Regions from separate parts of the Absicoccus sp. genome, predicted to be linked through region 1. Evidence: a T-box and tRNA genes for the amino acid it is inferred to sense, from the RefSeq annotation. Region 1 holds a T-box; the other holds one or more tRNA genes.

Region 1 (8,234 bases):
TGCTGCCGATTGAGCGTTGGTGGCCAGATGAAATTTGCGTGTGTAGATGGACCAGACTTTGACGGACATCAAGTCGATTTCGATGAAGCGATGTCTCGCAATAAGACCTATGCGGATTTTGAGGCGCATGCCCGCGAAAAAGCATGCAACCTGTTGAAAAAGGAGGTTGAGTAAGATGGCCAATATGGAGCCCAAAAAGACACCGATGCCAACGCAGAAAGCGGATGAGCGCAAGAACAATTTTGAGGAAGTGGCTTTAGGCTATACGGAAGAAATGGCCGTTTACGAATCGAGCCGCTGTCTCAACTGTAAGAATCCAAGATGCGTAGCGGGATGTCCGGTCAATATCCATATTCCTGACTTCATCGCCAAAATCGGGGAACACGATTATGAAGGGGCCTATCAGATCATTTCGCTGACCAGTTCCTTACCAGCTGTATGCGGTCGTGTTTGTCCGCAAGAAAGTCAGTGTGAAAAAGTTTGTATTCGTGGCATCAAAGATGAACCAGTTGGCATTGGCCGTTTGGAACGTTTTGTAGCCGATCATCATCGTCAATACAACAACACCAAACCGGAAAAGCCAGAATCCAATGGACATAAAGTGGCCATCGTTGGAGCGGGACCTAGCGGTCTGACCTGTGCTGGGGATCTTGCCAAAAAAGGCTATGAAGTCACGATCTTTGAAGCGTTGCATGAAGCCGGCGGGGTATTGATGTATGGCATTCCTGAATTCCGTCTGCCAAAGTCCATCGTCAAAAATGAGATCGATCAATTAAAAGAGCTCGGGGTAAAGATCATCACGAACTTTGTGGTCGGTCGCAGTGATACGGTCGGTGCATTGATGGAAGAAGATGGCTTTGAAGCCGTATTCATTGGTTCCGGTGCTGGCCTGCCACGCTTTATGAACTTACCGGGTGAAAATTTAAAAGGAGTATTCAGTGCCAATGAATTCTTGACCCGGATCAATTTGATGAAGGCGTATATGCCCGATGCGAATACGCCAATCTATCATCCAAAGAAATGTGTGGTTGTCGGTGGCGGCAATGTCGCTATGGATGCGGCGCGATGTGCTCGTCGATTGGGAGCTGAAGTTCATATCGTCTATCGTCGAAGCATGGAAGAATTGCCAGCACGTAAAGAAGAAGTGGAACATGCCCAAGAAGAAGGTATCATCTTTGATTTGTTGAACAATCCAGTCGAAGTACTGGGTGATGAGAATGGCTGGGTATCGCATGTGAAATGTATCCGTATGGAACTGGGCGAACCGGATGAATCCGGCCGAAGAAGACCGGTACCGATCGAAGGCAGTGAATTTGAGATCGAAGCCGATTGCATGATCATGGCCATTGGTACCAGTCCGAATCCATTGATCCGTTCCACAACGGCAGGATTGGAAGCCAATCGAAAAGGATGTCTGGTCGTGGATGAAAATTTGATGACGACCAAGAAAGGTGTCTATGCTGGTGGAGATGCAGTCACAGGGGCTGCCACTGTCATCAGTGCAATGGGGGCTGGCAAACATGCGGCTGCTTCCATTGATGCGTATTTATCGAATCAATAGGTTGTTATTTTGGTCATATATTTTTATTTTACTTTATCTTTTCAAAACTAAGATATGTGTTATAATTATACGCGATAGGAGGTTGTTCCATGGGATTTATGGATAAGATTCATGAATTTGTCAATCCAGAAATGGAAGATGACGAATACGAAGATGATGAAGAAGTGGTAACAGGTGCTGAAACGGAAGAAGAAAAACCAGAAGCTCAAAACCGTTATGAGCGCCCAAAAAACCGTGCGAATACAAATGCTTTGAGTGCAAGCACCAAGATGGTTCTATTTGAACCCCGTGGATTTGGTGAAGTAGAAGAAGTTGGTACACGTTTAAAAGAAGGACGTGCTGTTGTAGTTAATTTACATAAATTGGATCGTGATTATGCACAACGTACAATTGATTTTTTGACAGGTGTTGTTTTTGCGTTAGATGGTAAAATCCAAAAGATCGGTCAAAATGTTATTTTATGTTCTCCAGCAGCTATTGATGTAGCTGGATCCATTTCAATCGACGATACGGACGATTTTGACGAAGAATAACCATTTCAATCAAAGAGGTCATGAGGAATTTATCGCAAAGGTAAAGGATAATATCCAGTTATCTTACGTGCGATATCAACCGGTCGTGACCTCTTTTTTAACGCCTTCACAAGCTCAAATGCTGCCATCGATCGTTGGAAAGTCCATGATTGTGTATATGTCTGGAGGATATGCACAAGCCCAACGAAAGGTAGCTTGTATCAGTCCTTATGCTTTGGAAGACGTGGATTTTTCCGTTGTTTGTCTTGTGTCAAAATACGATGCACGCTATAAAGAATTAAAACATCCAGATGTATTAGGAGCTCTATTGCACCTAGGGATCAAACGAGATCAGCTAGGGGACATTCTTGTGGATGCGCATGAAATTGTGCTTTTTTGTACTTCACATATGGCTGATTTTATTATTGATTCTTGTACGAAGATTGCCCGGTGTCCGATTCATTTTGAAAGAGATGATGACCACATCGTTAATGGTATTTCTTTTGAGGAAATTCGAGTCAATTGTTCCAGTTTACGAATGGATGCGATCGTCGCGCAACTGGCTCATTGTTCGCGTACAAAAGCGTCGAAACTGATTGCTTCCGGATTGGTAAAATTGAATGATGTCGTTCTTGAAGAAAATGTGCAATTATGCGATAATGATTACGTTTCAATACGTAGGGTAGGGCGATTCCAATTCAATGGCATACTCGCTATTTCAAAGAAGAATCGTTTGATCTTAGGTTTTTTGAAATTTCAATAGCGACGATAAAGACACGTTATATGAATGGAGCTATTCAGAGAACAACGGATGGGTGAGAAGTTGTATAGAAAGTTCATATAATATCACTTTGGAGCTAATGATTGGAATTAAGTACAGTCATTCGTAGGGCTTGCGTTAAAAGCATTGAGTGATCAAGTTTAACTTGGTAACTAAGGTGGTACCGCGTTCAGACGTCCTTAGAAGGGGCGTTTTTTTTATGGAAGGAGACAAATATGGACTACAAAGACACGTTACACATGCCAAAAACGGACTTTGAAATGCGTGGAAATCTAGTAAAGAAAGAGCCTAAATTTCAAAAACGTTGGCAAGATATTGATTTATATGGAAAGATGTTAGAAAAAAGAAAGGATGCTCAACCATTTGTGTTGCATGATGGTCCACCCTATGCGAATGGAGATATCCATTTGGGACATGCTTTAAATAAGATCTTGAAAGATGTCATCAATCGTTCGAAATATATGGCTGGATATCAGGTTCCTTATATTCCCGGATGGGATACACATGGATTACCGATAGAAACAGCTGTAACCAAAGCGGGTTATGATCGAAAGAAAATGGGCATTGCTGAATTCCGTAAGATTTGTCATGATTATGCGTTAGAACAAGTTACTCGTCAAAAAGCTGGTTTCTTATCTCTAGGATCCATTGGCGACTATGATCATCCATATATTACCTTACAAAAAGAGTTTGAAGCCAAACAAATTGAAGTATTTGGTAAGATGGCCTTGGATGGTTTGATTTATAAAGGATTAAAACCAGTGTATTGGTCACCTAGTAGCGAAACTGCTTTAGCTGAAGCTGAAGTGGAATATAAAGATATGAAGACCCCTACCATCTATGTCAAATTTAAAGTTAAAGATGGTAAAGGTTTGTTAGATGAAGATACTTATTTCGTCATTTGGACAACAACTCCTTGGACCATTCCAGCCAATCAGGGTATTTCCTTAAATCCTCGTATGACCTATGCCGTGGTCGATACAGATAAGGGCAAACTGGTCATGTTGGAAATGCTGGTGGATCAATTATGTAAAGATTTTGGATGTGAGCGTTATGAAATCATCAAGACCTTTAAAGGACAAGAAGCGGAATATATCACATATGAACATCCACTGTATGCCAACGATCCAACGCATGTCAATGCAGAAGGGATTGTCATGTTAGCGGATTATGTCACAGAAGATGCAGGTACGGGTTGTGTTCATACTGCCAGTGGTTTTGGTGCGGATGACTTCTATACGGTTCATTCCCGTTATAAAATGGATGTATTGAACAATGTCGATGATCAAGGACGATTGACAGAAGAAGCCGGAGAAGAATTGGCTGGACAATCGGTTTGGGATGCGAATAAAACGGTTACGGTCAAATTGGATGAATTGGGTGTCTTATTGAAATTAGCTTGGTTGACACATAGTTATCCACACGATTGGCGTACAAAGCAGCCAATCATTTATCGTGCAACTACACAGTGGTTCTGTTCAATCGATAAAATTCGTGATCAATTATTAGATGAAATTGATCATGTAGAATGGATCCCTAGCTGGGGTCAACAACGGATGCATAATATGATTGCCGATCGGGATGACTGGTGTATTTCTCGTCAACGGGCTTGGGGTGTGCCAATTCCAATCATTTATGGAGAAGACGATACGCCATTGATGGAAAAAGAAATCTTTGATCATGTGGCTCGTTTGGTTGCGGAATATGGCTCCAATGTTTGGTTTGAACGCGATGTCAAAGAGTTGTTGCCGGAAGGATATACATCTGAACATTCTCCAAATGGTCAATTCCGTAAAGAAATGGATACCATGGATGTTTGGTTTGATTCCGGTTCAAGTCATACAGGAGCCATGATGGCAAGAGGCCTAGGCTATCCGGCTGATTTATATTTTGAAGGCTCTGACCAATATCGTGGATGGTTTAACTCCAGCTTGATCGTTGGTACTGCGGTTCATGGACATTCTCCATACAAACAATGTTTGTCACATGGATTTGTCATGGATGAAAAAGGCGTGAAGATGTCAAAATCGCAATGGAATGCGGTAGCACCAAGTCAGATCACAAAGAAATATGGGGCTGATGTCTTACGTTTATGGGCTGCCAGTGTGGATTATCAAGCCGATGTTTCCATGGGAAATAAGATCATGAAACAAATGGCAAACCAATATCGTAAGATTCGTAATACCATGCGTTTCTGTATGGCCAATCTCGATGCTCAAACATTTACGAAAGAAAATTGTTTGCCTTTCAATACATTGGCACCATTGAATCAATATATCCTGGTTCGTTTACAACAGACCATTGCGGATGTGGAATTAGCGTATAAAGAATATCGTTTTGCGGATGTCGTATCCACTTTAACGAATTTGATGACCAATGAATTATCGGCTTACTATATGGATTATACAAAGGATATCTTGTATTGTGATGAAACCGATAGCCGTGATCGTCGTGAGGTACAAACGGTTCTATATACGGCAACCGAAGTTTTAGCCAAATTATGGACACCAATTCTTCCACATACCATGGAAGAAGTCAATGACTATATGAAGTGGAATGATGTTTCCATTCAATTGGAAGATTTCCCAACCTTGACTTTGGACTTTGATCAAGAAGCTTTATTAAAAGATATGGATGTCTTATTTGATCTTCGTAAAAAAGTCTTGAAAGCATTGGAAGATGCACGTAATGAAGATATGATTGGTAAAGGACTTGAAGCGCAATTGATCTTGCATTTAAACGAAGAAACCAAGACAGTATTGGATCGAACGGTTCCAAATCCGGCACAATGGTTTATCGTATCCAAAGTAACGTTGGCGGATGCAGGTGATGAGGTTGTGGTTGCGAAAGCCGATGGACATGTATGTCCTCGTTGCTGGAATGTAACCGAATCGGATCATGAAGATGGCTTATGCGATCGTTGTCATGAAGTGATGTCAAAATAATTGGAAAAAGCTATGCTTTTGCATAGCTTTTTTTATGGAGTCTTTGTACCCTATATGGAAGATGCGTGACCATCCCACTTTGGCGTATTTATCATCAAAGGGCAAAGAAGTGCGAAGAGGAAATAAGGAGGGAATCGAGAAAGAATAGAAAATGAGTATTCGTTTCAACAATGATGAAGATAGAGACGATCATACTATAAATAATAAGAATTTCCTAAAACATCGGTTCATGAGCATCAATAAAAAAAGTACCTCAATTTGAGGTACTCATTCGATCATTTATTGTCGTTCTCTAACAATCCGAAAACCATGGTTGTATAAATCCGTTTTGATCGTGTTCAAATGATCTTTATTTCTGGTTTCTACCGTAATCTTAAGGAAACAGTCATTGATGGCTAAATCTGGATCGGCATTGTCATAGTCGACAGCAACCACATTGCCACCATTATCAGCAATGATTTTTGATACATCTGTAAGTTGACCTGGTTTATCGGTTAATTGAATGATAAAGCTTGTTTTACGTCCCGAAAGCAATAAACCACGCGTAATGACACGGTCAATGATATTCACATCGATATTACCACCAGAAACGATGCAGACGACGTTTTTATCTTTCAATGGGATCTTATTGAACATGGCTGCGGCTACAGATACCGCACCAGCACCTTCCGCAACAACTTTTTGTTTCTCTAATAACGTCAAGATCGAAGCGGCAATCTCATCTTCCGTTACGGTAAAGATATCATCGACATAGTTGGAAACAATTTCAAAAGGAATATCACCTGGATGTTTAACTGCAATGCCATCTGCAAATGTATTCACCGTATCCAAGGTGATTTGTTTGCCTTCATGAAAAGAACGATACATACTTGGTGCATTGGCTGCTTGGACACCATAGATCTTAATATCAGGTTTCATGCTCTTGGCCGCAAAAGCAACACCAGATATCAATCCACCACCACCAATTGGAACAACAATGGCATCGACGACATCAAGATCTTCTAAGATTTCCAAGCCAATCGTTCCTTGACCGGCAATGACATCTTCATCATCATAAGGATGAACGAAGGTATATCCTTTTTCTTCGGCCATTTGTGCCGCTAGGGCATAGGCTTCATCATAAGCCCCTTTTGCTAGACATACTTCAGCCCCATAACTCTTGGTTGCTTCAATTTTAGAGATAGGTGCATTATCTGGCATACAAATGGTACATTTAATGCCTTCTTGTTGTGCAGCCAAAGCTACACCTTGAGCGTGATTGCCAGCACTGGAAGCAATGATTCCACGTGCTTTTTCTTCGTCGGTCAAACGAGAAATCTTAAAATAAGAACCACGAATCTTAAACGATCCCGTACGTTGTAAATTTTCTGTTTTCAAATAAATATGGTTGGTATTGCTTAAATCGAAAGCAGGAATTACAGATGTCTGACGAATAACTTTTTTTAAGACATTTTTCGCCGAATAAACTTTATCAATTGTTAGCATATTTATCTCCTTGTATACCGTTTTATTATAGCATAAAATGATATAATAGACGTGTAAAATAGAGGAACGTATATATGAACATAAAAAACTGGAATTTAGCTTTAAGAACGCTTACGATCTTTCGTCATCTGCAAGATGATCAAGTCTTTTCATCCTTTATGAATGTATTAGAAACCGATCGGGCAGATACCGAAGCTTTCATTGAAAATTATTGTGCTTTTGTATCGAATCTTTATCAAAAGAATACCAATTGGACGGAATATCTCTATCAATGGATCCTGAATGATGAAAATGTATATGTTCATCAAGTAGCCACTCAACGAAAGGTTTCACCAATGATTCAAGCAACGGTCAAACACGAACTGATGCTTTTAGAAAAAGTATCTCAATTGACCAGTCAAGAATTATTAAAAACCATCGATTACTCGGGATTTTTGCCCCAATGGGAAACCAGTTCCATCAATTTTTATCCTTCTTATCAAAAATATTTGGAAGACTTACCCTATCGTGGCTATGGCATGTTCAGCAAGTATCGGGCATTCTGTATTCAAAATGGGGAACTGGTTGGTGTGTCTCATCCAGACCCGCAACGACTCGCCGATTTGATTGGATACGAAAGAGAAAGGGAACAAGTAATCAAGAATACCTTAGGTTTCTTGCAAGGCTTGGATGCCAATAATGTCTTATTGTATGGCGATGCCGGAACTGGTAAATCTTCTACGGTCAAAGCCATCGTGAATGAATATTATCAAAAAGGATTGCGCTTGATTGAGATCAAAAAAGATCAGTTGTATGTTTTACCGGACATCATGGATCGTTTGGTGGACAATCCCTTGCATTTTATTTTGTTTATCGATGATCTTAGTTTTAAAGAAAATGATGATGATTTTATTGCCTTAAAGAATATTTTGGAAGGCGGTATCGCGCACAATCAAAAGAATTGTGTAGTT
Region 2 (22,890 bases), on a different contig from region 1:
TCAAATAATCACGTGGCTGTTTCAAAATCCAGATTGGTGTAACCGATGCGAAGAAAATATACACAAATACGATGTAGATCCATGTTTGTTTTGTGAAATAAACTGGAAACTGAATTCCTACCATCAACATCAGAACAATCAATACCAGTCCCAATACCAGTTGTTTCCATCCGGAAATCTTGGTTTTCTTTAAGAACAATCCAAAGGCAATGGCAACAAATACATATAAGATGGAAATGGATCCGGCTGCTCCATTTGGTAGAAGCTGAGCCCCTTGTTCATTAAATCCATTAAAAGTACCAGCTACCATATCCGCAAAGGCAGCGATGACCAGCAGCGTAAACAGCCAGCTGAATAAGAAGAATAAACGTCTTCCGGTTTTTCCAATATATTGTTCAATTAATTGTCCCATGGATTTTCCATTTGATTTTACCGAAGCGTACAGGGCTCCAAAATCTTGTACAGCTCCAAAGAAAATACCTCCCACTAAGACCCATAGAAAGGCAGGAAGCCATCCAAATGCCATCGCAAGAACAGGACCGGTTACAGGACCTGCACCAGCAATGGAAGAAAACTGATGGGCAAACACTTCCCATTTGTTGCTGGGAACAAAATCAACACCGTCTTCTCTTTGATAAGCTGGTGTTTTCGCATTGACATCGATTCCCCATGTTTTCACCAGATAACGACCATACAATAGATAAGCCGCAACCAGGATCACAACAGAAATAAGTAATAATAATAAACCGTTCATAAAAATCCTCCCTGAACATTTCATAAAAAAAGACTTCGTATCTAAGACGAAGTCAAATCCGCGGTACCACTTAGTTTGCATAAAATCAGCCACTTATATTTCTTAACGCGAAACACGGATTTTCTTACTTTTTTCAGAAAATCAACGAACAAGGGATAGCTTTAAATGCTCTTGATATCTTTTCAGCTGCCGATACTCTCTAACGCAAGTATATTTAAAGTATTGTCTTGTTTATGTCTTTTATGAAATATTCGTAGAGATAATAGTTCTTTAAATGAAAATTGTCAACAAAAAAATGAAAAAATTACAAAAATACTGAAAATAATTTTTAATTCTTACATTTACTGATTTTTATATCTTTTTCAATTATAATAGTATAAGAAATGAGGAATATATATGGAATATTGGGATATTTATGATAAAAATAAACAATTAACAGGAAGAACCATGAAGAAAAACGATTGGATCTTAAAGGATGGAGAATACCATTTATCAGTTTTAGGAATTATTCAGCATGTAAATGGAAAATATTTAATCACACAAAGGGTTATGACAAAAGCCTGGGCTCCTGGATGGTGGGAAGTACCAGGAGGAGCCTGTATGGCTGGGGAATCTTCTGAAGAAGCGGTTTTAAGAGAAGTAAAAGAAGAAACAGGATTGGATGTTTCTATGGCTTCAGGGGGATTTAAAATGAGCTATCATCGAGAGAATCCTGGACAGGGAGATAATTATTTTGTGGATGTTTATAAATTTATTCTCGATTTTAATGAAAACGATGTACAGATCCAGACTGAAGAAGCTTTGTCTTATCGATTGGCTACTAAAGAAGAAATAGAAGAATTGGATCGACAAGGAATCTTTCTTCACTATCAATCTATTAAAGAAGCATTTGAATAGGAGGACATTATGAAATTAAGAAACGGAAATGAGATTCCAGACATTGGCTTTGGGACATGGAAGACACCGAATGATGAAATCGCATTACAGGCGGTTCAATGTGCCATTGATTGTGGATATCGTCACATTGATGGTGCTTATATTTACAAAAACGAAGAGATGATCGGGAAAGCCATTCGAAATTGTGGAATAAAAAGAGAAGAATTATTTATCACAAATAAAGTATGGAATAGCCAGCGTGGATACCAGTCCACTTTACAGGCTTTGGATCGTTCTTTAGAAACAATGGGATTGGATTACTTTGACCTGTATTTAATTCATTGGCCTGCCAATTCGTTGATGTATGAAAATCCAGTCGAAGTAAATCGTCAGACTTGGCAAGCTATGATTGATGCGTATAAACAAGGAAAAGTAAAAGCCATTGGCGTATCCAATTTCAGAATCCATCATTTAGAACAAATTATGGATATGGAAATCATTCCAATGGTCAATCAGATTAAATACCATCCAGGACTGCTTCAAAAAGAAGTGGTAGATTATTGCAAAGAAAACGATATTTTAGTAGAAGCGTATAGTCCATTGGCCAGATCGGCTTTACTTGATAATGACATAATCAATGAACTTGCACAAAAATATCATAAGACACCTTCCCAAATCTGTTTAAGATATATTTATCAGAATGACATTTTACCTTTACCAAAATCGGTTACACCAAGTCGTATTCAAGAAAACATTAATATCTTTGATTTTGAAATCGGAAAAGCAGATATGGATAGGTTAGATACATTAAAAGTGGATTATGAACTTCAGGATCCGGATACAATGGAGCGTTAAGATGGAAAAAATTATAAAAGAAGCTAAGAATGGAAATCGTGAAGCTGTTCTACATTTATATGAAAAAAATAAGAAACGAATTTATTTTATCTGTGATTTTTTAATGGAAAATGAAGAGCAGACCGATTTTGTGTTTGAAGATGTTTTTGAACAGGTATGGAAAAATTTAGCACAGAAAAACATACAGAGTGAAGAAGAATTCAAAGATCTTTGTATTCATATAGCAATAAAACTATGTAAAAATAAATATTTTATTTCCAATCCTCATCAATTAAAAGAACAGAAACCAGATATTAAAGAAACAATTGAAATCAAAGAAATGGAATCCAATCTGGATTTTAATAAAATCTGTTCGTCTATACAATCTTTAAATAAAGAAACACGATTTGTATTGAAATCCTATTTATGTTCAGATTTTAGCTGTCGCCAATTAAAAGAAACATTAAATGTAGATGAAATGATCATTGAAGATTATATTCAATATTGTTTTCAAACCATTGATGAATGCACTCAATTTAAATCTGTAATCTTAAAACAGGAAAAAGAACCTATTCAATCTACGAATCAGAAATGTATCGAAACCATTGAAGCTTTGACAAAGAAAGAACCTGGTTTTAAAAAAATGTTCATTGTTCCCATTCTTCTGGTTTGTCTAATCGCTTCTTATTTTGTTTTAAAAGACGATTCGGTTTATTATGCCGATATCAATATCAAAGATTATGGACAGATAGTGGTTCAATTGGATTCGAAACAGGCACCTGAAACAGTGGATAATTTTGTCAGTCTGGCACAATCCGGTTTCTATGATGGATTAACTTTCCATCGTATTATGGATGGTTTCATGATGCAGGGTGGAGATCCAAATGGAGATGGAACAGGAGGGGCTTCTCAAACCATTAAAGGAGAGTTTTCTGCCAATGGAGTGGATAATGAAATTTCTCATATAAGAGGAACTATATCGATGGCAAGAAGCAGCGATTATAATTCTGCCAGCAGCCAATTCTTTATTGTACAAAGTGATTCGACTTTCTTGGATGGACAATATGCGGCTTTTGGTACGGTTCTATCGGGAATGGATATTGTGGATGAAATCTGTGAAAAAGCCAATCCAGTCGATGACAATGGAAGCATTGAAAAAAGTGAACAGCCAGTCATTGAATCCATACAAATAAGAAAAGAATAGGGAATCCCTATTCTTTTTTCTTTATGTAGAATGCCAATGCGTATTTGAATGTTTCTTCTGAATCTTCCAGATCACAGTTTAATAAGGATTTAATTTTCGAAATGCGATAATTGATCGTATTTCGATGAGTATATAATTCCTGGGCTACAATTTGAATGGCTCCTTTGTATTTAAGAAAATATTCAAATGTAAGCAACAATTGAGAATGATGTTTCAAATCGTATTCAATTAAAGGATGGAAACACTCCCTGTAATAATTTTCTATAATGGATTCATCTTCAATAGAATATAAGATCTGATACATGCCAATATCCTTAAATCTGGAAATAGAATGATTAAAATGAAGAGCATATTTTAAAGCAGCTTTGGCTTTTTTATAATTTTTTGGCAGACTTTTTAAATCGATTTCACTATTTCCAATTCCGATAAACACAGGGAAATCTTCTAATTTGATCTTTGTGATATGAATTACTTTTTCACATAATGACTGTAAAGAATGCATAGGAAGATTATTGGTAATTAAAATCAGATTGTTTTCATACCAGAAAAAAATATATTTACATTGTATGGTGCCAAAATAAAATTGTAAACGAGCCAGTATTCTTTGATGTTGAATATCTGTATTTTCTAAATTGCTGATGTGAACAATGCTGATCTGAAAGGAACCTTCGGTATCAAAATGAGATTTAAGTTCATCTCGATACTGTTCCAGTTTTTCTTCGTTTTTAAACCCTTTTATAAAATATTGAGCCAGTTTCTGTTCTCCTATGGAATCTTGCTGACAACGAATGGAAATGTCTTTGATGACCATATTGACATTGATTTCCCAGGGAATGGTGATCAATGGAAACTGATTCTGGTCACAATAACGAAGGATGGAGTCGGGTATTTCGTTGATATATTTTCCTGTATTGATAATTAAACCCACACAGTTTCGTTTTACCAGTTTTATAATACAGTCCATTAAAGCTTTTTCACTCTGAAATCCCAGTCCCAATGTCAAAGCCAGATCGTTTGACCATAAGAATTGAATAATGGTAGGATCTTCTACGATATGAACCCATCCAATTGGATGTGAACAGCCCTCTTTACCAGCTATGCATTTCATTTTATATTCATTTCCTACCTGCAGCATAATGTCATCCAAAGAAATCATACAATCACCCTTTTCAGTGTATCATTAATTGATCATAATTTGTGAACAAATTGTTATAAAATGGAATCAAATCCATATTTTTTATACAGTTGTTTAAGATATAAAGTCAATGTAAATAAATGAAAACTTTTATGAAAATAAATTATAATTTTATTTGTGCTATAAGCATAAAATGTATAAAAATAATTGGGCTTTTAAGCCATTTAAATTCTATTCTTTTGGTTTTATAATACAATTACAAAGAAAGAGATGAAGAGGAGGAGCTACTTATGATTTATGGTAATGTATATTTTCAATTGTATGATATGGAGAGAAGTTGTCCACAATGGTATAAATCAGAGCGTTATAGCTACTGTGATTCAGGAAAAATCAATAAATTGTATCGTTTATTCTCTAGAAAATATAGATAATAATCAATCAGGAATCCAAAGAGATTCCTGTTTTTGTTTTTGTATTATAGACAATAAAACAAAATAAAATTTGATATAACTTTTTTAAATTTTGTTCTATAATAATTACGTGGAGGAAATCAAATATGGGAATTATTAAATTAAATCCAGCCTATAAAGATTATTTATGGGGAGGAACAAAATTAAAAGAAAATTTTGGGAAAAAGACAGATCTTGACATTGTTGCGGAAAGCTGGGAACTATCTGTACATCCAGATGGACCAAGTATTGTGGCAAATGGGGAATATGAAGGGAAAACATTCCCAGAATATTTAGATGCTGCTGGTAAAGGTGTTTTGGGAACAAAAGGAAATGCGTTTGAAAATTTCCCAATTTTAATTAAATTTATTGATGCGAAAGGACCACTTTCTATTCAGGTACATCCAGATAATGAATATGCATTGCGTGTTGAACATGAATTTGGAAAAACTGAAATGTGGTATATCATGGATTGTGATCCAGGTTCTTTCTTATATTTTGGTGTAAACCGTGAAATTTCAAAAGAAGAATTTGAAGCAAAAATTAAAGATAATACATTGCTGGATGTTCTAAAAGCTGTACCGGTTCATAAAGGAGATGTATTCTTTATTCCATCTGGTACCATTCATGCTATTGGAGCAGGAATTCAGATCTGTGAGATTCAGCAGAACTCCAATTCAACGTATCGTGTTTATGATTTTGGACGTGTTGGAAAAGATGGAAAACCAAGAGAACTGCATATTAAAAAAGCATTGGATGTTTCCAATTTATCTCCAATCGAAAGTGATTTCAAACCATGTGGACCAACTATTGAAAAAGAAGATGCCAAAGTCACAACTATGGCAACTTGTCATGAATTTACAACTTATGTAGCGGATGTAGATGGTACTTTAACATGGGATGTAGATGAAGAAAGTTTTGGTTCGGTTATTGTGCTGGATGGAAGTCTGATGCTTGAAGCCAATGGACAAAGCGTTCAACTGGAAAAAGGACAGACGGCTTTCATTGATGCGGCAACAGGTAATACCACTATTACTGGAAAAGCACAATTTATATATGCACGTGTTTAAGATGGAATGATTTCCATCTTTTTGTATGAGGTTTTATGTTTCAGAATGAATTATTAAAATGGTATGAAAATAAGGCTCGTAAGCTTTCTTTTCGAGAAAAGAAAGATGCGTATTCGATATGGATCAGTGAAATTATGGCACAGCAGACTCGAATTGAAGCCATGTTGAAATATTATAATCGATTTATAGAACAGCTTCCGGATATGAAAGCACTGGCAGCTTGTCCGGATGAAAAATTAAATAAATTATGGCAGGGACTGGGTTATTATTCCCGGGCAAAAAATTTAAAAAAATGTGCCATCATCTGTATGGAAAAATACGATGGAAAACTGCCAGAAACCAAAGAAGAATTGATGAAACTGCCAGGAATTGGTCCTTATACAGCAGGAGCCATAGCTTCAATAGCTTATGATCAGAGAGTGAGTGCAGTGGATGGAAATGTGATTCGTGTATTTTCCAGACTGTATGGAATGGAAGAAGAAATTGATTCCAGAACAAAGAAAAATATTGAAAAGCTGGTTCAGGATTCTTTACCAGAAAAAGAGTTTATTTCCGATTATAATCAGGCTTTAATGGAATTAGGGGCTTTAATCTGTATTCCCAAAAATCCACGGTGTATTTCCTGTCCAGTAAAAGAGAATTGTGTGGCTTACCGAAAAGGAATACAGGGAAATCTTCCAGTCTTAAAGAAGAAAAAAGACAGAAAAGTGGAAGAGAAGCAGTTTTATATTTATGTATATAAGAATAAAATTCATTTAAAGAAAAGAGAAAACAAAGGCTTATTAGCCAATTTATATGGTTTTGATGAAGAAAGAGTTCCTTGTGTAAAAGAAATAGAATTAAAAGAGCACACCCATATTTTTTCCCATATACAATGGAATATGAAAGGGACGATGTTATTTGTGGAACAAAAAACAGATCATTTTTATTCAATCGATGAAATTGAAGAAAAGTATGCCATTCCCAGTGCTTTTGTTCCATTTTATACACAGGTAAAACAAATTATTGAAAGGGAGTTAGTATGAGAGCTTATATTGTAAGGCATGGACAGACTTTATTTAATGTAAAGAAAATTATACAGGGATGGTGTGATTCCCCGTTAACAAAAACAGGGATACAGCAGGCTATTGAAGCAGGAAAGAAGCTGGAAAATGTAGATTTTGAATGGGCTTATTCTTCTACTTCGGAAAGAGCAGTCGATACAATGAATCTGATCTTAAAGAATCGAAATGTGAATACTTCTCATCGAAAAGGTCTAAAAGAAATTAATTTTGGTATGATTGATGGAGAATCGGAAAGAGTAATTTTTCAGACCTTAAAGATTGATCGAAACAATGTGCCAGATTATGGTGGAGAATCGCCTGCTATGGCTTTAGCTCGTTTTCAGAAAGAATTATTAAAGATTTCAGAAAAACATAGTGGAAATGTACTGATTGTCTGTCATGGTGGAATTATGGCCAATCTAATGCGAAAATATGCACCGGATGTAATGGAAAAAGTGGGGCATCCGATACCAAACGGTTCCATTTTTGTATTTGATATTGATACGGATTTTCAATATATTGATAAAATGTAGCTCCATTGAAAAAAAGAAGGCTTTTTCATATAATAAATACATGACGGATTTTAAAAGAGGAATGAAGGATGGGATTCCGATTGGAATGGGCTATTTTGCGGTAGCTTTCACTTTAGGAATTATGGCAAAAAATGTAGGATTGAGTCCCATTCAGGGATTTGTTACTTCGGCACTGATCAATGCTTCAGCAGGAGAATATGCCTGTTTCATGATGATGGCCTCTCATGGAACGTTCTGGCAAATGGTGATGATGACCCTTGTGTCCAACGCCCGCTATTTTCTGATGAGTTTTTCTTTATCGCAGAAACTGGATGAAAAATTATCGACATGGCAAAGAATGATCATTGGATTTGATGTGACCGATGAACTGTTTGGTCTGGCAATCAATCAGGAAGGAAAAGTACCGCCCTTATTTTTATATGGCGCCTATTGTGTAGCCATTCCCTGCTGGGCAAGTGGAACAGCTTTGGGAATCATTGCCGGAAATACGCTTCCATTGCGCCTGGTATCCTGTTTAAGTGTGGCTTTGTATGGTATGTTTCTGGCGGTTATTGTTCCAGCTAGTAAAAAAGACAAAGTGGTTTGCGCTCTGGTTCTGACTAGCTTTCTGTTAAGCTACTGTACCAGAAATCTTCCATTTTCATCTGGAACTCGAACATTGATACTGACCATTGTGATTTCTTTGATTGCTGCCATTGTATTTCCAAGGAGGGAAATGGATGAATAATTTGATGAGCTATGTATGGATCATGGCCATTGTGACCTATCTGATCCGTGTGCTTCCATTGACGCTGGTTCGAAAACCTATTAAAAATGTTACCATTCGTTCCTTTTTATATTATGTACCCTATGTCACCTTAGCCTGTATGACTTTTCCAGCCATTATTGAAGCCACTCAGATTCCTGCAGCAGGTATAGTGGCTCTGGTAACAGGAATCATTCTGGCATGGAAAAAAGCCAGCCTGTTTCAGGTATCTATGGCTTGTTGTTTGATGGTATTTATTGTGGAATTGATTTTAGTTTAGGAGGAGTTATGGAAAAAGACGTTGTGATTGAAAGCTTTACTTTGGATCATACCAGAGTAATCGCCCCATATGTACGATTGATTGATACACAAAAAGGAGAAAAAGGAGATATTGTTTCCAATTTTGATATTCGATTGACACAGCCCAATGAAATGTTTATTCCGACAGCGGGAATGCATACACTGGAACATTTACTGGCTTTAACACTAAGACCAAGAATCAAAGGATATCTGGATTGTTCTCCATTTGGATGCCGAACAGGATTTCATCTGTTGACTTTTAATGAACATTCATCTCATGAAGTAGCCCTTGCCTTAAAAGAAGCACTGGAAGAAATTGTAGAAATGAAATGGGAAGATGTTCCTGGGACAAAAGAAAAAGAATGTGGAAATTATCGCGATCATTCTTTATTCTGTGCACAGGAATATGCCAGACTGGTTTTGTCTAAAGGAATCAGTGAGGATCCTTATGTCAGAAAAATTGTTTAAATAGGGATTTCCCTATTTTTTTTTTGTGTTTTGTGATAATATTTGTTATGATACGAAAATTTTAGGAGGGATACAATGGCAGGGTTCTTTAAAAAGATGTTCTCAGAAGAACAAAGGGAATTAGCTGGACTGGAAAAAATTGCTGATCAGGTATTAAGCTATGAACCAGAAATGCAGAAGTTATCAGATGAAGAATTAAGAAATAAAACCAATGAATATAGATCACGTCTACAAAATGGAGAAACGGTAGATGATTTATTACCAGAAGCATTCGCAACAGCTCGTGAAGCGGCTTATCGTGTAATCAATGAAAAACCATATAAAGTACAGGTTATGGGTTCCATTGCGATGCATAAAGGTGACATTGCGGAAATGAAGACCGGTGAAGGAAAGACATTAACGGCAACTATGTGTGTATACTTAAATGCTTTAAAAGGGGAAGGTGTACATGTCATTACTGTCAATGAATATTTAGCTGGACGTGATGCCAGCTGGATGGGTGAAATCTATCGATTCTTAGGATTGAGCGTAGGTGTTAATAGACGTGAATTGAATGCCAGAGAAAAAAGAGAAGCATACAATTGTGATATCACATATACAACAAACTCTGAATTAGGATTTGATTATTTACGTGACAATATGGTCACAAAAGTAGAAGATCGTGTTATGAGAGGACTTCATATGGCCATTGTCGATGAAGTGGACTCTATTTTAATTGACGAATCTCGTACGCCATTAATTATTTCTGGTGGACGTAAACAGACCGCAAATTTATATATTCAGGCCGATCGTTTTGTCAAAACATTAGTGGCTCCTGAATATGAAACCGATAAATTTACACATGAAAAAGAACTGGTTTCTGGAGACTATGACATTGATGAAAAAACACGTCAGGTTATGTTGTCTGAAGATGGAGTTCGTAAAGCAGAACGTTATTTTAAAATTGACAACCTGTATGAAATTGAACATACACAGCTGGTACATCACATCAATCAGGCATTGCGTGCCAACTACATTATGACAAATGAAATTGAATACGTTGTCAGTGATGAAAAAGAAATTGTGATCGTTGACCAGTTTACAGGACGTTTGATGCCAGGAAGAGCCTACTCTGATGGGCTGCACCAGGCAATCGAAGCCAAAGAAGGGGTTCCAATCAAAGAAGAAACTTCCACTCTGGCAACTATTACATATCAGAACTTTTTCCGTCTGTATGAAAAACTGGCAGGTATGACCGGTACTGCTAAAACAGAAGAAGAGGAATTCCTTTCTACATACAATATGAAAGTTATTGTGATTCCTACAAACGTACCAGTCATTCGTGAAGATCTGCCAGATGAAGTTTATGCTCATAAAAAAGATAAATACGAAGCTCTGGTTCGTGAAGTAAAACGCCTGTATGAAAAAGGACAGCCAGTACTGGTAGGTACCATTGCGGTAGAAACCAGTGAACTGATTTCAAAAATGCTGAAAAAAGAAAGAATTCCACATGAATTATTAAATGCGAAAAACCATGCACGTGAAGCAGAAATTGTGGCTTTAGCAGGTAGACCTAAAGCCGTAACCATTGCCACAAACATGGCAGGACGTGGTACCGATATCAAATTAACGGCTGAATCCAGAAAATTAGGTGGTTTGGCTGTACTAGGATCGGAACGTCATGAATCCAGACGTATTGATAATCAGCTTCGTGGTCGTTCTGGACGTCAGGGAGATCCAGGATTCTCACGTTTCTATGTATCTTTAGAAGATTCATTAATGGTTCGTTTTGGTGGAGACAAACTGCAGAAAATGTTTGACAAATTAGGAGAAGCCGAACGAATCGAATCAAAGACGGTTACAAAATCCATCACAATGGCACAAAAACGTGTTGAAGGATACAACTTTGATATGCGTAAACAGTTATTGGATTACGATGATGTATTGCGTAGACAGCGTGAAATTATTTATGCCCAGAGAAATCGTATTCTGGAAAGTCAGGATGTTCATGAAACGGTCCACAATGTATTTGATCAGACCATTCAACAAACCATTCAGGCTAATTTAACAAACGATAAGAAAAATCCATTGGATATTCCTGGAGTTTGTAAATCACTGGAAATGATGGGATTAACAGAAGAAAAACGTATCCATGCTTCCGAACTGGAAGGAAAAGATGCCACTCAGGCAAAAGAATACTGTTTGAATAAAATGTGGACAGAATATGAAAACGAAATTTCACCAGTAAGAGCACAATTCTTACCATTTGAAAAAACAGTCGTTCTTCGTAACATTGACCGTAACTGGATTGCTCATATTTACCGTATGGATAAATTAAGAGGTGGTATTTATCTTCGTTCATATGCACAAAACAATCCATTACAGCAATATGTTCAGGAAGGATTTGATATGTTTGAAGAAATGAATGCTCGTATTTCTCGTGAAATCACATTCTTCTTATTAAAAGTACGTATTCGTAAAGAGCCAAAAAATCCTGCCTTAGAAAAAGCAAAAGAAATGGCGAAAAGACGAATTAAAAAAGCATAATGGAACTTTATGAATTAAGACAAGGATTGGAAACTCACCTGAAGAAGTTATCTTCTTTAGGTGAGTCTCTTTGACTTAGAAGAAAAAAAATTTCAGGTTGAAGAGCTGGATCGAAAAATTCTGCAGGATGGATTTTGGAACGATTCAAAGAAAGCTCAATCCACGATTCGTAAACGAAATGCGAATAAAGAAATAGTAGACCAGTATGAATCTTTAAGTGAACAGTTTCAGTCTTTATCCGAAAGTTTAAAAGAACTGGAAATAGATTTTGATGAAGAGCTTATGGAACTGACCGAAATGGAATATCAGGAAACCAAAGAAAAAATGGATTCCTTTGAGATTTCTGTTTTACTGTCTCATGAATACGATCAGAACAATGCGATTTTAGAACTGCATCCAGGAGCAGGAGGAACTGAAAGCTGTGACTGGGCGGATATGCTGTATCGAATGTATACCAGATATGCGATGCAGCATGGATACAAAGTTACAGTGCTGGATTATCAGCCTGGAGAAGTGGCAGGGATCAAAAGTGTAACCTTCCTTGTGGAAGGGGATAAAGCCTATGGCTATTTAAAATCGGAAAAAGGCGTGCATCGTCTTGTTCGAATTTCTCCATTTGATTCAGGAGCCAGACGTCACACTTCCTTTGCGTCTTTAGATGTCATGCCACAATTCAATGATGAAATTGAAATTGAAATCAAACCAGAAGACCTGATCATCGAAACAAAACGAGCTTCTGGAGCGGGTGGACAGCATATCAATAAAACGGATTCTGCGATTCGAATGGTGCATAAACCAACTGGAATTGTATCTACGTGTCAGAATGGTCGTTCTCAGCATGAAAATAGAGAAGAAGCTTTACGTGTTTTAAAATCTCGTTTATACCAGCTGGAGATTGAAAAACAGGAAAAGAAAATGAATGAAATCAAAGGAGAACAGCTTGCCAATGAATGGGGAAGTCAGATTCGAAGTTATGTAATGCATCCTTATTCACTGGTCAAAGATGCGCGTACTGGATATGAAACCAGTCAGGTACAATCGGTACTGGATGGAGATCTGGATGGATTTATATTTGCCTATTTAAAATCACAATTATAAAAGAAGCGGGAAAAATCCCGCTTTTAATTTATATATTTATCTGCTAATAAAGCACCAACTGTGGAGTAAATAGAATATAGAATCATAAGAATTCCAACAATTTTTATAATATTGGATAAGGATTGAATTGGATCTAAAAATAAAGATAAGCCAGCAATAAGAAATAGAATGTTGATAACAAGCATTACAGTGAAAAAAGAATCTTTGTTGTAGCGAAGCAATAAAGTCTTTTTTAATTGCAGCAAAGAACCGATTATAAGAATCACACCAATGACCATTGGTAAAAAAGAAATCACAAGATCTGGTTTGATAACCATTATTAATCCTGTAATAAAACACATAAATCCTATAAAGAAAGGAGAAGAACCAGTTATTTGTTTAAAGAAAAATATGTAAAGTAAATAAATACCCAGAGTTAAAGAAACAATTCCGATTATTCGAGAAGCTGTTAAAACCAGATGAATGTTGAAAAAAGTGACGATTAGACCAGTGACAAATAAGATCGCATTGGATAATAAAAAATCAACATTCGATGTAAATAATTTATTTTTCATAACTACCTCCAATTTCATTATAATATTTTTTCTTAAGAGTTCAAATGATATAATAAACTCAGGAGGAATGTATATGATAGCTGCAATTATAATGGATAATGGATTTGAAGAGTTAGAAGCGATGGGACCCATTGCTTTATTAAGAAGAGCAGGCATCCAGGTTGATGTGATTCGTGTGGAAGGAAATGAAGTAACAGGAAGGTTTAATGTGACATATTCTCCATCTATTTTATTCAGTGAATATGATTTTTCGAAAGCGGATTGTCTGATCCTTCCAGGAGGGCCACATTATCAGAAATTAAAGAAGAATAAAGATGTATTATCTTTAATACATGAATTTGCCAAAAAGAAAGTGTTGGCTGCAATATGTGCTTCACCTACGATTTTAGGACAGGAAGGAATATTAAAAGGAAAAAAATATACTTGTTTTAAAGAATTAGATGAAGATTTTGGTGGAGAGTATCAATATCAGTATGTGGTTACGGATGGAAATATCATAACGGGAATCAGTGCAGCGGCAAGTATTGATTTTGCGTATGCGATTATTGAGAAGCTATTGGGAAAAGAAAAATGTGATCAGGTGAAAGCATCGATTTACTGGGATGCCAGATAAGTTTTAAGCAAGAATATAAATTATTAGAATAGACAAGGTGTAGAAACCTTGTTTTTTTATAAAAAAAATATAAAAAAGTGTTTGACATGGTTTGGGGCTAGTGATATTATTATTGATCATTCAGTGAATGACTTATGGGCCTGTAGCTCAGTTGGTTAGAGCGCACCCCTGATAAGGGTGAGGTCGCTGGTTCAAATCCATTCAGGCCCACCATTCAATTTTATACCATGGGGTGTTAGCTCAGATGGGAGAGCACCTGCTTTGCAAGCAGGGGGTCATCGGTTCGATCCCGATACGCTCCACCAATAGAAAAATAATCGCCAATTGGCGATTTTTTTTATATCTTCATCTACTTTTTACAATAGATATGGTAATCTAGAAGTATGAACAGAGAAATTATCCAAGGTCTTTTGATTCCTTTTTTAGGAACATCCATAGGTGCTTCTTTTGTCCTATTTATGCGTAAGCCCCTTTCTCAAACCAGCCAACGGATGCTGACTGGTTTTGCTGCCGGCATCATGGTCGCTGCCAGTTTTTGGAGCTTACTACAACCAGCATTAGCACAAGCCAAAACGGTATGGTCCGTTGCGATTGGTTTTTTATTAGGGATTGGCTTTTTGTTGTTGCTGGATGTTGTGATCCCGCATACGCATATGGATGATCAAGAAGAAGGCCCACATACGTCTTTAAACAAATCAACCAAACTTTTATTAGCGGTCACGCTTCATAATCTTCCGGAAGGAATGGCGGTGGGCGTCGTATATGCCGGTTGGTTATCAAACTCTACCATTGGTCAAGCCGGTGCCTTCGCATTAGCGATGGGGATTGCCATTCAAAATGTACCGGAAGGAGCGATCGTATCCATGCCTCTAAAAGCCGCTGGTATGTCACGATGGAAAACCTTTTTAGCTGGGGTTGGATCTGGAGCCGTAGAACCAGTCGGTGCTTTATTGACAATTTGGTTATCCGCTTGGATCGTTCCATTGATGCCTTCTTTCTTGGCCTTTGCGGCTGGAGCCATGTTGTATGTAGTCGTGGAAGAATTGATTCCCGAAATGAGTGAAGGAGCGCATTCGAATTGGGGAACGATTTGTTTTGCACTGGGATTTGTCTTGATGATGTGTTTGGAATAAAGAAGGAAACAAAATGGCCATGTACGACCAATGAGTACGCAATTGATCTATCAACGTAAATTTTATTTTCAAACGGGTCTAAAAAAGAAGATGGCGCAACAACTTTTGAAAAATCCGAAAATTGAGCTTTCTGCGATCCAAAAGGATCGATGGGTCCGTGTTCAAGCAGAAGTTGTTTTAGATCCAGATGAAGATGTCCAAAGAGAAATGTTGGAAGCTTTTCCTGAACAAAAAGAAAGCTATGCCGTAGGGGATGGAAATATGGCTTGTTTCTATCTAAAAAATGCAAGTGCGACATTCTATAGTTTCAAGGAAAGTCCACATACGATCAAATTTTAGCCAAAAAAAAGAAGTTGACTCAACTTCTTTTTTTGATGGAAATCAAACCAAGGCCAGAAAGGATACAACCAAATAGTGAACTCATCCAAGATAAAGAAACACCCGTTGAAACGGTGGATGAAGTTTCAACAGAAGTCGAAGCTGGAACCACATTCGTTGAAGTTGTCGTGATATGGGCTTGGGTTGGATGCGAAACAATCACATTTGGTTTTGATGGTGTACTTGGTTGTGATACAAATAAATCGGTCAATTGGATATCTTGACCCTCCCATTGCACCATTTGTTTATTGGGTCTTGTATAGGAAATCGTTTCCGATCCAACTCCTTGATAGACCCCACCAAAAGAGCTTGAAAAAGAATAGAATGTATATGTGAAATGATCGGTTGCCGGTAAGGCATACATCATCCAAGCACTTCGATTGTCGGGTGTAGTATCTCGATACGTGCCAAAATTACCAACGATGCCATTTCGATCCACTAAATTTTTACCCTTTAACCATTTTACGTTCATCTCATCCATCTTCACAGCTTGATTATCGTCTACATCCGTAATGATCACCAATGGCTTTTCCAATACCACGGGATCATCGTTCGCATCTAAGAAAGATACTTTCATAGTCAATTGGGCATTATCATACCACAGAGCCACTTGATTTTTGTCAATAAAAGATAATCGAGTTTTTTCTATTTCAGGTAATGCATCTAGATCATTGCCTGTTTCATTGGCTCCTGCGGTTGCATTCTGTTGAATTTTGAGGATGTCAAAACGTAAATTGATGGGATCACCTGTTTTACTATCGAGAAATACATTGCGATAGATCCAATAATCCGCTTTATGAAGATACCCATTTTCTTTTAGATGGGTTTCCAATTGTAACGATTTGTTTGGACTTTTGGAGATAACCGTGACCTTATTGAAATCCCCGTCAACTAGTTCTTTGAACTGATCCATGGACCATTCATTTTGTTTATATTCGGGATCCTGGATCACGGTCGCGAACGCTTTTTCTTGTTCCTTGGCATATGCATCATTGTACTGTTTTTGTTGTTGAATGGCTTGATTCAAGGCGTCGATCTGTGATTGATAATAATCATGCAGTTCTTGTTACGTTTTTGGCAGCTCTTGTTGATTGTTGATCGTTTGAATGTCGATACCCAAATCTTGTGCTTCCTTGATCTTCGTTTCCTATTCCGTTCGATTGTCCACTTCGACCGGTTGGATATCCTCATTTTCGTTTTGACTGGTTGTCTCTGTTGTTTGTGCGACAGGTTCTGGTTGTGTCGTAGGTTCCGCTGCTTTAACGGCGATATGGCCCAATGTAAACAGAGTTCCAGCAACTACAGGTACTTCTAAAAATCTTGTGATTTTGTTCATAGAATTCCCACTCTTCCGGTGATATATAATACGTCTATATTCAAATAAAGCACATTTAAAAAAGATGAAATAGTAAGAGAATATTTGATGTCCTTAGAAAAGGAGTACCGTGTCTAATACTCGGTCGTGATTCATTTCATGCATCGTCAAATCATCGATCATCAACCTAGATAAGTCGATAGACATAAAAAAGGCAGCTTAGGCTGCCTTCCATTGATTATTTTTCAAAAGGGAATTTGTAGTCCAAATGATACATATCTCGTACTGCTTTGAAATCGTTTTGCACACCTTCACCCATTGGGACACCTTTATCTTTGCGTACTTGCCAAACATCCCATTCTTTTTCACCCGCTGTATAGATACGATCTTCACCAGGTGCTTTTTGGCTGTTGCGTAAACCACGCAAGATATCACCAGCCGTTTTCTTGAAGGTATCCAGACCCATAAAGAATTCAGGGTTGATCACTAGGAAGAAATGACCCAAATGATAAGGTCGTTTCGTTCCATCGGGATTCTTATTCGTTAGATCTTTCATGAATAAACCACCCGTTAGGGCTGCCGATAAAATTTCTACAACTGCGGCATAGCCATAACCTTTATAACCTGCCATTTCTTCGCCAATACCACCCAATGGTGTTAGAGCGGCTGTGCCTTCTACTAATTTCTTTAGAATTTCTTCGGAATCCGTTAGTGCCGTACCATCATGCGCAATGACCATACCTTTTGGGGTTGGCTTGCCTGAACGCGCATAATATTCGATCTTACCGCGTTGTACGATCGAAGTAGCGCAATCTAAAATAAAGTCAAAATCTTCATCCGTTGGGAATGCGAAGGTGAGTGGATTGGTTCCCATCATATTTTCCACACCAAACGTAGGTGCAATCGATGGACGAGCATTGGTTCCGGTAATTCCTAACAATCCTTCTTTACTAGCCATGGTTGCCCAATAGCCGGCAATGCCATAATGCGAGGAATTCTTGATAGCACCCATTGCTAGGCCATATTTTTTCGCTTTTTCAATCAATGAAGTCATCATTTTATAACTTGCCACCATACCCATTCCATCATGCGCATCGGCTACACAAGTAGTGGGTGTATCCTTTAATATTTCATAATTTGTAACTGGATTTAAAATTCCATCATTGATGCGATCGATATAAATGGGTTTGAAACGGTTGGTTCCATGACTTTCAATTCCACGACGATCGCTTTCCATCAATACATCGGTACAAATTTTGGCATCTTCTTTCGGTACACCAGCTGCTTGAAACGCATCGATCATAAACGATTGAATGAGATCCCAGCTGACATAAGGACGTGTTTCTTCCATTTTCTTTACCTCCAAACCTATGTTCTATTGGTATCTTATCATAATTCCGCGTATAATAGAGGAAACTTAGGAGGATGCAACCATGATGAAACAACTTTCGGTTTTTGCCGAAAATAAGAAAGGCGCAATCAACGATATTACGAAAGAATTAGCCGATGCCAATATCAATTTATATGCGCTATTGACCAATGATAGTTCTGCTTTCGCGATTGTCCGTATGATCGTTTCCGACACAGAGAAAGCACAAGAAATCTTAAAGAAACGATACTTGACTCACTTGGATTCCGTTTTAGCCGTTCGTGTTTCCAATGAAGTGGGTAGCTTGAACCATTTATTGGAAGATGTCAAAGAATGCAACATCAATATTGATTATTTATATACAACGTTTGGTTGGGACACCTCACAACCCATTATGTTGATTCATTGTGAAGAAGAGGAAGAATTAGAAATCAGTCTAAAAAACAAAGGGTACGATCTTATGTGATCGTACCTTTACTTTTGTTTTTCAAAGAGGATCGTAGCTCCACTGTATTCAAGGATCAAATGGCCATCTTTGGCTTTGAAATCCATCGTATCTTTGGCATCTTTTAATTGGATCCCCTCTTTGATTTCTTCCCATTCTCCTTTGTATGTATCTTTATCGATGATTACTTTTGCACTACCATCTTCCTTTAGATCCATGGAGAATTCACCAATAACAGATTCCGTTGAAATCGATACACCATACGCTTCGGCTTGAGTAGCCTTCCATGTGCCAAGATATTTACTATTCGCATATTTGGCACTGCCACACCCCACCACCAAGAATAAGATAGTAAACAAGCTGATCAGCAAACGCTTTTTCATGGGATTTCCTCTCTTTCTATTTTATTTATACCATGATAAAAAACGTTCAAATAGTACCCCTAGGGTACTATTTGGCATATGAATAGAGATCCTGGATACGACCACATCGTTGAAAGAGATCCACATAAATCAATAATTCTTCTTTGGACTTGATGCCCAATTTCCGATAGATATTTTTGTTGTGCTTTTTGACCGTATTGGCACTAATACAAGCGATATCCGGAATTTCACGAATCTCATGACCATGGATGTATAAATCCGTAATGGATCGTTCCGCTGGAGTCAAGGTCGCAAAGCCATGAAGAAACGCATCCAAAGCTTCTTGCAACGCAAAGGGGATTTCCGGTCTTTGATGCGTCATGAATTCTTTTGACTCCCGTTCAAGATCTTCTACGGTTTGGAATACACATCCCTGTTCCGTATGAAAATACGGGATGTGCACCATTTGGCCAAAAGTATCCATGGAATGAATATCTTCACCAATTTGTACTGCCGTGATCTGAACCGAAAATTGGTAAGCGTATTGGCGATGCTGCCAGGGATTGGCCATACGATTTTGGATGATTTGACAAATGAATGTGGGATCATCATTGATAGTTAAGACATAGATGCCATATTCACAATCGTAACAATGTCCCTTTTCCACAAGATTGGCTAGCCAATCGGTGATCATTAAACGATAACTATGCGAAATATCATTTGTTTGAGAGAAAAACGATAAGACGTCCAATTGCGATATTTTTAGGATGATGGCATAGGTTGATCGTTGATTCACAAAATAGGGTGATAGATCGTTGATCATCGCTTGAAAATTTTTGATACGCGTAACCGGATGATAGTATTCATCAATGGGATCAATGAGTTGTAAAAAGCCATAGAAACCTAAAGCCTGAAAATACATTTCAATGAGTTGGTGAGGCATGAAAAGACTTTGGATCAAAACCGGTATGCCTGACAATAGAAATAAATACAATAAGGTACGATATTGCCGTTGTGTCAAACGCTCTCTTTTATGAATGATCAAACCCAGAGAAAGGGCCAGATACAAATACACAGCCCCATAGAGCATATACATCATGGATCCATGGACATACAGATTGGCTTTGTCATAATAGAAAACCGCGTGGGTCCAAGGATTAAGAAGCAAAGGAAAAAGAATGAAACAACACTCAGGGAAAAGGAGCAAGATCTTTGTATAACGATGGGTCGTATGCCCAATTTCTAAGTCAACGATCAAAAAGTATAGGAACACAAAAGCTTCACTGGAATGGATAGCTAAAAAAATAAAGTTCATCGCATCACGGAAAAAAGGTGATGTGAGAGTGGGATAGGAATTCGCAAAGGTACTCGCAATGTCGGTGATCAAAGCAACCATGTGCATCAACAATAAGATCAAAAAGATCCGACTGGAACGTGTATGGTGGTTGCGCCGATAAAAAAGGGTATAAATGGCCATCCATGTCAAAGCAATTGCACAGATATCAAAAGAAATATTATAAAGCATATATGTTAAGTTATCCTTTATCATTACTATACAAAACTTTTAGTGATTTGCCTAGGCAACCAAAGCCAAGTCGGTTTGTAGTATAATAAAAACCATGAATTGTATCAGTATCTCCTATAAAATAGCTCCCATTGAAATTCGCAATTTATTGGCCTTTGATTTCAATGAAAAAGCACAATTTTTTGACCAGATCGAAGGACAATGCGTTATCCTTTCTACTTGTAACCGTTTGGAAATCTATTTTGACATCGACATCAATGCGATGGAAGAACAACTCTGTCGTTTCAAAGCATTGGATCGCGATGCTTTGATGCCCTATATTGCGACCTATACATCGGCTGGTGCCATTCGTCATTTGGCACGCGTAGCCTGTGGCATGGACTCCATGGTCTTGGGGGAAGATGAAATCTATCGTCAAGTCAAAGAAGCCTATGAAGATGCGCGTCAATTAAAAAAGACCTCGTATACGTTTAATACGATCTTTCAAATGGTCATGAAAACGGTGAAACAAATCAAGACCCAGACCGGACTGTCTTCCACTTCCGTTTCCATAGGTACCTTGGCGGCCCATGCGGTGTTTGACTTTGGCGCTCATTCTGTATTGATCATTGGGATTAGTGGCAAGATTGGCAGCATCACCGCCAAAAACATCCTGGCCAAACCAAACATCGCGCTGATTGGTACGACCCGTCAACACAATGTTTCTTTGTTTGCGACCTATCCACAAGTAACGATGAAACCCTACAAAGAACGATATGACCTGATTCCACAAGCCGATGTCATCATCAGTGCTACATCCAGTCCTCATTATACGATCACCAAAGCAGAACTAGAAAAACATATCGATACGAAACCACGCTTGTTTATCGATCTAGCCGTTCCCAACGACATGGATCCACATCTACAAGAATTGCCCCATTGCACCTATTTGAATATCGATCATTTTCAACAACTGGCCAAAACCAATAATCAAAAGAAACTGGGCTATGCCCAAAGGGCACAAGTTACCATTGATCAAGGGGTATCGGACATTTTAAAAGAATTACGGATGCACGATCTGATTGCGTATTTGCCCCAAATCAAAGAAAAAACCATGGAATCTTTTGTCTATTCATTACGCAAGACTGACTCCTATGAACAGATGGATGCCATCGCTTCCTGGCTTGAAAAGTGGGTGACCAACCAATGAGTTACTTTCCCGTTATGATCGATCTCAATCAGAAACAAGTCTTGATCATTGGTGGGCAAAAGACAGCCTTACGAAAAGCCAATCAATTGAAACAATTTGGTGCCGATATCCATATCATTAGTGAAACGATTTGTGATTCCCTTCGATCCTATCCCTATGAGATCCGATCTGTGAAGCCGACAGATATCGACACACGATATGACTTGATCATTGCCGCTACCAATCAAAGAAAAGTCAATGCTTGGATTGCCCAAAAATGTAAACAAGAACGCATCTTGGTCAATGTGGTGGATGATCCCGCTTTATGTACTTTTATCTTTCCGGCTATCGTCAAACAAGACGATGTCATCATTGGCATCTCGAGCAGTGGAAAAAGCCCCTTGTTGACCCAATGGATCAAAGCGCAGATTCAAACGGTCTTACCCCCATCTTTGGGATCGATCAATACAGCCATGGGGATCTATCGTAAAAAACTACTTCGATCGATCCATGATCCATCCCAACGCAAAATAGCGCTTCAAACAAAACTAGCAGAATTATTCAGAGAGGCAAAAAATGACTAAATTACGAATTGGTACACGAACATCACCCCTAGCAACGATCCAGACACAAATGGTCGTGGATGCGCTACAAGTCCCCGTCCAAATCGTACCCATTATCTCCAAAGGTGATCAGATCCAAGATCGATCTTTGGCATCCATTGGTGGCAAAGGCTTATTTATTTCCGCGTTTGAACAAGCTTTATTGAATGATCAAATCGATATGGCTGTCCATAGTGGCAAGGACATGCCCAGTCAAATCAGAGATGGCTTTGCGGTACCTGCTGTATTAGCTCGAGCCAATCCGGCTGATTTATTAATTTCCAAGACCAAGATCCAACCCGGTGCGATCATTGGCACATCCAGCCCCCGACGCGCCCAGCTATATACTCGCATCGATCCCACTTGTCAGATCAAGACGATTCGTGGCAAT

What was found. A T-box is a leader RNA that pairs with one kind of tRNA and senses whether it is charged. The one in region 1 lies ahead of ileS (isoleucine--tRNA ligase), so its partner is inferred to be a tRNA-Ile.
Region 2: it has a tRNA-Ile gene. The T-box ahead of ileS (isoleucine--tRNA ligase) is inferred to sense a tRNA for this amino acid. The anticodon was not compared.

The regions. Positions count from the first base shown of each region.
Region 1 covers NZ_JAXDRQ010000006.1:579-8,812, reverse strand. Annotated here, with positions in the region: partial or broken gene SOS22_RS00685 (sulfide/dihydroorotate dehydrogenase-like FAD/NAD-binding protein) at 1-174, shown strand, start outside; gene gltA (NADPH-dependent glutamate synthase) at 176-1,561, shown strand; gene SOS22_RS00675 (cell division protein SepF) at 1,651-2,094, shown strand; gene SOS22_RS00670 (YlmH/Sll1252 family protein) at 2,081-2,836, shown strand; T-box leader at 2,830-3,038, shown strand; gene ileS (isoleucine--tRNA ligase) at 3,070-5,799, shown strand; gene ilvA (threonine ammonia-lyase) at 6,079-7,284, opposite strand; gene SOS22_RS00655 (ATP-binding protein) at 7,359-8,234, shown strand, end outside.
Region 2 covers NZ_JAXDRQ010000059.1:51,217-74,106, reverse strand. Annotated here, with positions in the region: gene SOS22_RS09005 (carbon starvation protein A) at 1-754, opposite strand, end outside; gene SOS22_RS09000 (NUDIX hydrolase) at 1,202-1,651, shown strand; gene SOS22_RS08995 (aldo/keto reductase) at 1,661-2,485, shown strand; gene SOS22_RS08990 (peptidylprolyl isomerase) at 2,487-3,668, shown strand; gene SOS22_RS08985 (PucR family transcriptional regulator) at 3,676-4,776, opposite strand; gene SOS22_RS08980 (type I phosphomannose isomerase catalytic subunit) at 5,360-6,322, shown strand; gene mutY (A/G-specific adenine glycosylase) at 6,358-7,347, shown strand; gene SOS22_RS08970 (histidine phosphatase family protein) at 7,344-7,898, shown strand; gene SOS22_RS08965 (AzlC family ABC transporter permease) at 7,939-8,625, shown strand; gene SOS22_RS08960 (AzlD domain-containing protein) at 8,618-8,923, shown strand; gene SOS22_RS08955 (S-ribosylhomocysteine lyase) at 8,932-9,411, shown strand; gene secA (preprotein translocase subunit SecA) at 9,487-11,937, shown strand; one part of gene prfB (peptide chain release factor 2) at 11,937-12,008, shown strand; one part of gene prfB (peptide chain release factor 2) at 12,010-13,035, shown strand; gene SOS22_RS08940 (DUF308 domain-containing protein) at 13,059-13,589, opposite strand; gene SOS22_RS08935 (DJ-1/PfpI family protein) at 13,663-14,202, shown strand; tRNA gene SOS22_RS08930 (tRNA-Ile) at 14,339-14,415, shown strand; tRNA gene SOS22_RS08925 (tRNA-Ala) at 14,432-14,507, shown strand; gene SOS22_RS08920 (ZIP family metal transporter) at 14,586-15,335, shown strand; gene SOS22_RS08915 (pyridoxamine 5'-phosphate oxidase family protein) at 15,366-15,674, shown strand; gene SOS22_RS08910 (hypothetical protein) at 15,694-16,740, opposite strand; gene SOS22_RS08905 (hypothetical protein) at 16,861-17,049, opposite strand; gene SOS22_RS08900 (Ldh family oxidoreductase) at 17,267-18,379, opposite strand; gene SOS22_RS08895 (ACT domain-containing protein) at 18,462-18,863, shown strand; gene SOS22_RS08890 (hypothetical protein) at 18,872-19,225, opposite strand; gene SOS22_RS08885 (LuxR C-terminal-related transcriptional regulator) at 19,293-20,729, opposite strand; gene hemA (glutamyl-tRNA reductase) at 20,824-21,918, shown strand; gene SOS22_RS08875 (bifunctional precorrin-2 dehydrogenase/sirohydrochlorin ferrochelatase) at 21,915-22,481, shown strand; gene hemC (hydroxymethylbilane synthase) at 22,474-22,890, shown strand, end outside.